2 linked regions of the Geomonas sp. RF6 genome follow. The protein of the gene in region 2 interacts with the protein of the main gene of each other region in a pairwise test. Links are inferred from orthologs where the notes say so. Each region holds a gene or a part of one and is shown on either strand. Other genes may lie near its edges.

Region 1 (3,046 bases), 670 kb from region 2 along the record:
CCCCCGGCCGGAGCCTGCGGTAGATCTCGATGAGCGCCTCGTCGGTGGAGCCGATCTTGTCGATGAGGATCGTGTCCCTGAGGCTCGAGGTGACGTGCAGGTTGTCGATGAAGAGGACGGAGAAGGAATCGATCCCCTTCGTGATGATCTCCTCGATCTTGGCCAGGGAGAGCTCCTCGTTGCACTCCACGAGGATCTCGCCGGTCTGCGGGTCGTAAATGTCGTGGGAAGCGACTTTACCTACGATCTCGTCGACCGTGATGGGGATCTCCCTGATGTTGTGCTCCGCCATCTTGCGGATCGCCGCCTTGGTGAACTTGCGGTTCGCCTTCAGGATGACCTCGCCCGTCGCCGGGTCGACGATGTCCACCATCGCCTTCTGGTTCGCGAGGAGCTCCGCGTCGGCGACCTTCGTCATGGCGCCGCCGGAGATCTTTATCTCCTCGGACTTGTAGAAGTAGTTGATGAGGGCGTCGTTGGAGTAGCCGAGCGCCTTCAGAAGGACGGTCGCCGGCATCTTGCGGCGCCTGTCTATGCGAACATAAAGGATGTCCTTATGGTCAAATTCGAAGTCAAGCCACGACCCGCGGTAGGGGATCACGCGAGCGGAGTACAGGACCTTGCCGCTGGAGTGGGTCTTCCCTTTGTCGTGATCGTAGAATACGCCGGGGGAGCGGTGCAGCTGGCTTACGATGACGCGCTCCGTGCCGTTTATGATGAAGGTGCCGTTGTCGGTCATCAGCGGGATCTCGCCGAAGTAGACCTCCTGCTCCTTGATGTCGCGAATGGAACGGCTGCCGGGATCCTTCGTGGTATCCCAGACCACCAGGCGCACCTTCACCTTCATCGGTGCGGCGAAGGTCATGCCGCGCTGATGGCACTCCTCCACGTCGTATTTCGGGGCGCCGAGAGAGTACGATACGTACTCGAGGCTTGCGGTGTCGCTAAAGTCCTTTATCGGAAAGACGCTTCTAAAGACGGCTTCGAGCCCAGAGTTCTTGCGTGCGTCTACGGGAGTGTCGAGTTGGAGGAATCTCTTGTAGGAATTTTTCTGGATGTCGATGAGGTTCGGTATGTCGATGATCTTGTGGATCTTGGCGAAGTTTTTGCGCAAAAGGGGGTTATTCGCGATTGAATAAGCCATATCTTCTCCTTTGGTGAAAGCCCCTGGAGGACCAGCACCCCAGTAAAAATTCCTGCGTGCCTCTGATGCTCGGCGAGAGGCGGATGAAGCGGCCTCAAACTAAAATAGAACAGCCAAGGCCGCAAAAAGCGACCTTGGCTTGTGTGTAAAAAAGTTGTGACTAGCTTATTTTACATCCACTTCTGCGCCAGCTTCAACCAGTTGTTTCTTCGCGTCCTCGGCCTCTTCCTTGGAGATGCCGGTCTTCACGGGCTGCGGAGCGCCGTCGACCAGGTCCTTCGCTTCCTTCAGACCAAGGGAGGTAAGAGCGCGCACGACCTTGATGACGGCGATCTTGTTGGCGCCAGCGGCCTTCAGGATAACGTCGAACTCGGTCTTCTCTTCAGCTGCCTCAGCGGCAACTGCCGGGCCTGCAGCGGCAGCAACTGCCATCGGTGCTGCTGCGGAAACGCCGAACTTCTCTTCCAGCTCTTTCACGAGCCCTGCGAGTTCGAGGACGGACATGTTCTCGATGAAGCTGATTACTTCTTCTTTGGTAATAGCCATTTTCTATCTCCTCCGTGGGATATTGTTAGATCGTTAGTGGGTAAGCTCTACTGGCCGTCTTTCTGGGCCCTGATAGCGTCGAGCGCGCGTACGAAGCCGCCCGGAACGGCAGCAAGGACGCGTACGAAGTTGCTGGTCGGTGCCTGGAGCGTGCCCAGCAGGCGGCCCAGCAGCACTTCGCGGCTCGGCATGTCTGCCAAAGCCTGGATGTCGGCCACGCCGATAGCCTTGCCGGTCAGCACACCAGCCTTCAGCGTGAAGGGGTTGGTGGCATCCTTGGCAAACTTCGACAGCACTTTCGCTGCTGCGACCGGATCGTCGTAGCTCAGAGCGATCGCGGTGGGACCGGCGTAGTAGGGGCTCAAGGCCTCTTTGTCGGTGCCCTTGGACGCGATGTCGAGCAGGGTGTTCTTCACAACCTTGAACTCGACGCCTGCCTTGCGCAGCTCGTTCCTGAGCTCGGTAGCCTGGCCCACGTTCATGCCGCGGAAATCCGCGAGAAACGCAGCCTGCGCCCTCAGGAGCTTGTCGTGCATCTCGGCAACAAGTTGCTGTTTGTTTTCCTTATTCAAGCGCTTTCCTCCTTTCTTTTGGTGTATGGGGCGGGGCCCGGCCAAAGTCAGGAAGTTGCGGGAATTTTCCGGCAACGTCTGCAAGTCTCGGTAGGTCGCCCGATCCGGCTATTAAGCACCCCCCCCGGGGGAGGGTGCGCCTACTGTCTTTGACTTTGGCTTTTGAAGCGTATCTATTTGAGGCTGGCGGTTACTTCGGCGAGATCGATCGGTACGCCGGGGCCCATGGTGGAAGACACGGAGATCTTCTTCATGTAGGTGCCCTTGGCGGCGGCAGGCTTCGCCTTCTGAAGAGCCTCCACCAGTGCCAGAACGTTTGCTTTGAGGGTCTCGGCCGGGAACGATACCTTCCCTACCGGAGCGTGGATGATGCCGGCCTTCTCGACGCGGAATTCCACCTTGCCGGACTTCGACTCCTTGATGGCGCGGGCGAGGTCGAAGGTGACGGTGCCGACCTTCGGGTTCGGCATCAGACCGCGGGGACCGAGGAGCTTGCCGATCTTGCCGACGACGCCCATCATGTCCGGGGTGGCGATGGCGGTATCGAACTCGAACCAGCCGCCCTGGATCTTCTGCACGAGATCGTCAGCACCGACGTAGTCTGCACCGGCCTCGCGGGCCTCGCGCTCTTTCTCCCCTTTCGCGAAGACGAGGACGCGGACTTCCTTCCCGAGGCCGTGGGGCAGCACGACTGCGCCGCGCACCATCTGGTCTGCGTGGCGGGGGTCGACGCCGAGCTTCACCACGAGGTCGACGGTCTCGTCGAACTTCGCGAAGGAAGCGC
Region 2 (4,736 bases):
GACTACTACACCCGCACGACCTTCGAGATGGTGACCTCCCTGCTCGGCGCCCAGAGCGCGGTTGCGGCGGGGGGGCGCTACGACGGCCTGATCAGCGAGCTCGGCGGCCCGCAGATCCCCGGCATCGGCTTCGCCATCGGGGTGGAGCGGGTTGCGCTGCTCCTCGCGGAGAAGGACTTCGCCCGCAGGCCCGATCTCTTCATCGCCGCCATGGGGGAGGTGGCGCACGGCCGCGCTTTCCAGCTCATGACCGCGTTGCAGCGACTCGGAAGCTCCGTGGAGATCGACTACGAAGGGAAAAGCCTGAAGAGCCAGTTGCGCCGCGCCGACAAGTTCAAGGCGCGCTACACCCTCATCATCGGGGAGGACGAGCTCTCCAAGGGGACGGCGCCGCTGAAGAACATGGACGGTGGCACGCAGGAGGAAGTGGCGCTGGAGGCCGAGGCGATCCTGAAGGCGGTAAAAGGGTAGGGGACGCTCTGCAGGTAATGTAGCAATATAGGCCGGGATAAGCCGCAGGCGTTCCCGGCGCTCCCTCTCCTCACCACACGGTGCCCAGGAGGCAGCGCCGCCCATTTCGCCGCTTGCTCTTGCAGTTAGACGCGTTCGTCATGCTTGACACTGCTTCCTAACCCGTGCATAATCCCCCCGCTTTTTACTCCGCCAGGAATGAATGGGAGCCCCACCAGAGGCTCCCATTTTCCGTGTCGGAGCCCCCGCAGCTCCCCTAGGATGAAATGATATGGCCGATGAATACGCGAACTTCGTGCACCTGCACGTGCACACCCAGTACTCCCTGCTGGACGGCGCCATACGCTTCGGCGACCTCCTCGCGAAGGTAAAGTCGCTCCACATGCCCGCGGTCGCCATGACCGACCACGGCAACATGTTCGGCTCGATCGAGTTCTTCCTCAAGTGCAAGGACAAGGGGATCCAGCCGATCATCGGGTGCGAGGTGTACATCGCGCCCGGCTCGCGCACCCACAAGCAGGCTCCCGCCCCCGACCAGGCCAGCAGCTACCACCTCATCCTCTTGTGCGAAAACCTCACCGGATACAAAAACCTCAGCTATCTCGTCTCCGCCGGCTACAAGGAGGGGTTCTACCGGCGCCCCCGCATCGACAAGGACCTCCTGGCGCAGCACAGCGAGGGGCTCATCGTCCTCTCCGCCTGCCTGCAGGGAGAGGTCCCCTATCTCGCCCTGCGCGGCAAGATGGATGAGGCGAAAGCGGCGGCGCAGTGGTATGCCGACCTCTTCCCGGGGAGCTACTACCTGGAGATCCAGGAGAACGGGATCCCGGAGCAGACGACCGCCAACCGGCGGGTGATGGAGATCGCCCGGGAGCTCGACCTGCCGCTCGTCGCCACGAACGACTGCCACTATCTCAACAAGGAAGACGCCCGCGCCCACGAGATCCTTCTGTGCATCCAGACCGGGAAGACCATGGGGGATCCCTCCCACATGCGTTTTTCCACGGAAGAGTTCTACCTGAAGACGCCGGATGAGATGGCGGCGGCCTTCCACTACGCTCCGGAAGCGCTCACCAACACGGTGGAGATTGCAAAGCGCTGCAAGATCGACTTCGACTTCAAGACCTACTACTTCCCGGCCTACGATCCGCCGCCTGGGGAAACCCTCGACCAGCAACTGGAGCGCGAGTCGACCGAAGGTCTGGTGCAGCGGCTCAACAAGATCCGCATCAAGAACCCAGATTTCACGGTTCAGGACGAGCAGGCGTACTACCACCGCCTGAGGATCGAGCTCGACTGCATCAAGCAGATGGGGTTCCCCGGCTACTTCCTCATCGTTGCGGACTTCATCAACTGGGCGAAGGACCACGGCATCCCGGTCGGTCCCGGCAGGGGATCGGCGGCCGGCTCGCTGGTCGCCTTCTGCATCAGGATCACCGACATCGACCCGATGCCGTACAACCTGCTGTTCGAGCGCTTCCTCAACCCCGAACGTATCTCCATGCCCGATATCGACGTCGACTTCTGCCAGGACCGCCGCGAAGAGGTGATCCAGTATATGGTGGAGCGCTACGGGCGGGAAAAGGTGTGTCAGATCATCACCTTCGGTACCATGGCTGCGCGTGGCGTCATCCGCGACGTGGGGCGCGCGCTCGATCTCCCCTTTGCCGACGTGGACAAGATCGCGAAGCTCGTCCCCGAGGTGCTGGGGATCACCCTGGAGAAGGCTATCGCCCAGGAGCCGAAGCTGAACGAGCTCGCCGCGGCGGATCCGAAGGTAAAGGAGGTCCTCTCTGTCGCCTTGAGGCTCGAAGGGCTTGCCCGCCACGCCTCCACCCATGCGGCTGGCCTCGTGGTGGCGCCGAAGCAGATGGAGAACTTCTGCCCGGTGTACATGGACCAGAAGACCGGGGCGCTCACCACCCAGTACTCCATGAAGTACGTGGAGAAGATCGGGCTGGTGAAGTTCGACTTTCTCGGCTTAAAGAACCTCACGGTCATAGAGAACGCGGTAAAACACATCCGCAAAGTGAATCCCGACTTCGACCTTTCAATTCTCGGGGACGACGATCCGGAAACCTACAAGCTCCTGCAGGCCGGCAACACCACCGGCGTTTTCCAGCTGGAGTCGAGCGGCATGAAGGAGCTCCTGGTAAAGCTCAAGCCCTCCTGCTTCGAGGACATCATCGCGGTCTGCGCCCTCTATCGTCCGGGTCCTTTGGGCAGCGGCATGGTGGACGACTTCATCGAGCGCAAGCACGGCCGCAAGCAGGTGGTGTACGACCTGCCGCAACTCGAGCCGATCCTCAAGGACACCTACGGGGTCATCGTCTACCAGGAACAGGTCATGCAGATCTCCCGGTCGCTCGCCGGCTATTCCCTCGGTGGCGCCGACCTACTGCGCCGCGCCATGGGTAAGAAAGACATGGAGCAGATGGCCAAGGAGCGCGACAAGTTCCAGGCCGGCGCCGAGAGCCAGGGGATCGATCCGAAGAAGGCGGCGGGTATCTTCGACCTCATGGCGAAGTTCGCCGAGTACGGCTTCAACAAGTCGCACTCCGCGGCATATGCGCTCGTGGCGTACCACACCGCGTATCTGAAGGCGCACTACCCGGTCGAGTTCATGGCAGCCCTCCTGACGGAGGACATGAGCTCCACCGACAAGGTCATAAAGAGCGTCAGCGACTGCCGGGATATGGGGATCGAGGTCCTCCCCCCCGACATAAACCAGTCGGACCGCTCCTTCCGCGTCCTCGGCAACTCCATGCGCTTTGGCCTCGGGGCCGTGAAGAACGTGGGGGAGGGGGCGATCGAGGCGATCATCGAGGCGCGCGGCGACTCCCCCTTCACCGATCTCTTCGATTTCTGTGAAAGGGTCGACCTGCGCCGCTGCAACAAGAGGGTCATCGAGGCACTCATCAAGTGCGGCGCCTTCGACTCCACAGGCGCCAAGCGCTCCCAGCTCATGGCGGTCCTCGAGGATGCGGCCGCCTCCGGGCAGCGGGTGCAGCAGGAGCGGGAGAGCGCCCAGGCCTCACTCTTCGGGATCCACGAGGTGATCCGCGGGGCCGGGAGCGGGGGGAACCGCTATCCGGAGATACCGGAGTGGGACGAGAAGTACCGGCTGGGGTGCGAGAAGGACGCGATCGGCTTCTTCATCACCGGGCACCCGCTGGCGCGCTACGAGGGGGACATAAAGCGCCTCTCCAACGCCACCACGGCGACCCTTACGGAGATGAAGGAAAAGAGCGAGGTGAAGATCTGCGGCATCGCCACCTCGTTGAAGGAGATCATCACCAAGAAAGGGGACCGGATGGGGTTCATCTCCCTTGAGGACACCTCCGGCTCCGTGGAGGTGGTGATCTTCTCCGACGTCTATGCCAACTGCTCCGAGTACGTGAAAAGCGACGACCCGATCCACGTCACCGGGACGCTGGAGCTGGGGGAGAAGGGGGCGAAGGTCATGGCGACGAGCATCGTCCTCCTGCGCGACCTGAACGAGGCGCTGACGAAGAAGGTGAACTTCAACCTCGACGCCAAGGGGGCCGACCCGGGGAAGCTGGAGACTCTAAAGGAGATCATTTCCCGCTATGCCGGGAACTGCCGCAGCTTTCTCCACCTCGATATAGAGAACAATTCACGCGTCACCATACGGCTTTCGGAGACGTACAAAGTGGCAGCCAGCGAAGATTTAACAGTGGAAGTGAGTAACCTCTTCGGCTATAATGCCGTGTCTTTCGAGTAGGGTCTCTTTCTCACTCCTCACAGACTGTACGAAACCAAGCTGGAGCTTGGACAGAGGCATGGCAGAAAGCACTTTCAGCCACCCTCAGACAATTGATCTAATCCGGGAGAATATAAAGATGGCAGTGCAGCAACAACACACCACCTATCTCGATTTCGAGAAGCCTCTGGCAGAGCTGGAGAAGAAGATACAGGAACTCCTCGCTTTTTCCACCGAAGGGGTGGACCTGAAGGGGGAGGTGGAGAAGCTGGAGACGAAGGCGGAGGCGATGCGCGCCGAGATGTTTGCGAACCTGACCCGCTGGCAGACCGCGCAGGTTGCGCGCCACATCAACCGCCCCTTCACGCTTGACTACCTGCAACTGATCTTCACCGACTTCATCGAGCTGCACGGCGACCGCAACTTCGGTGACGACCACGCCATCGTAGGTGGACCCGCGCGGCTGGACGGCGAGCCGGTGATGGTGATCGGGCACCAGAAGGGGCGCGACACGAAGGAGAAGGTTTTCCGCAACTTCGGC

Evidence for each region. The genes of interacting proteins can lie anywhere in the genome.
Region 1: the proteins of dnaE (region 2) and rplL interact in binary tests that used the Escherichia coli proteins (3 or more experiments, as listed by UniProt). The link is inferred for Geomonas sp. RF6 from one-to-one orthologs.

The regions. Positions count from the first base shown.
Region 1 is NZ_CP087999.1:2,891,768-2,894,813, reverse strand. Bases 1-2,678 are described here. They hold rplL (50S ribosomal protein L7/L12), read right to left. Parts: upstream 1,691-2,678; coding sequence 1,310-1,690; downstream 1-1,309. Other genes in these bases: rplA (50S ribosomal protein L1), read right to left, coding at 2,436-2,678; rplJ (50S ribosomal protein L10), read right to left, coding at 1,738-2,262; rpoB (DNA-directed RNA polymerase subunit beta), read right to left, coding at 1-1,144. Also shown: more of rplA, read right to left, coding at 2,679-3,046. UniProt on the Escherichia coli protein: The binding site for several of the GTPase factors involved in protein synthesis (IF-2, EF-Tu, EF-G and RF3). Is thus essential for accurate translation.
Region 2 is NZ_CP087999.1:3,563,086-3,567,821, forward strand. Bases 416-4,416 are described here. They hold dnaE (DNA polymerase III subunit alpha), read left to right. Parts: upstream 416-742; coding sequence 743-4,216; downstream 4,217-4,416. Other genes in these bases: hisS (histidine--tRNA ligase), read left to right, coding at 416-471; LPW11_RS15335 (acetyl-CoA carboxylase carboxyltransferase subunit alpha), read left to right, coding at 4,335-4,416. Outside these bases: more of hisS, read left to right, coding at 1-415; more of LPW11_RS15335, read left to right, coding at 4,417-4,736. UniProt on the Escherichia coli protein: DNA polymerase III is a complex, multichain enzyme responsible for most of the replicative synthesis in bacteria. This DNA polymerase also exhibits 3' to 5' exonuclease activity. The alpha chain is the DNA polymerase catalytic subunit.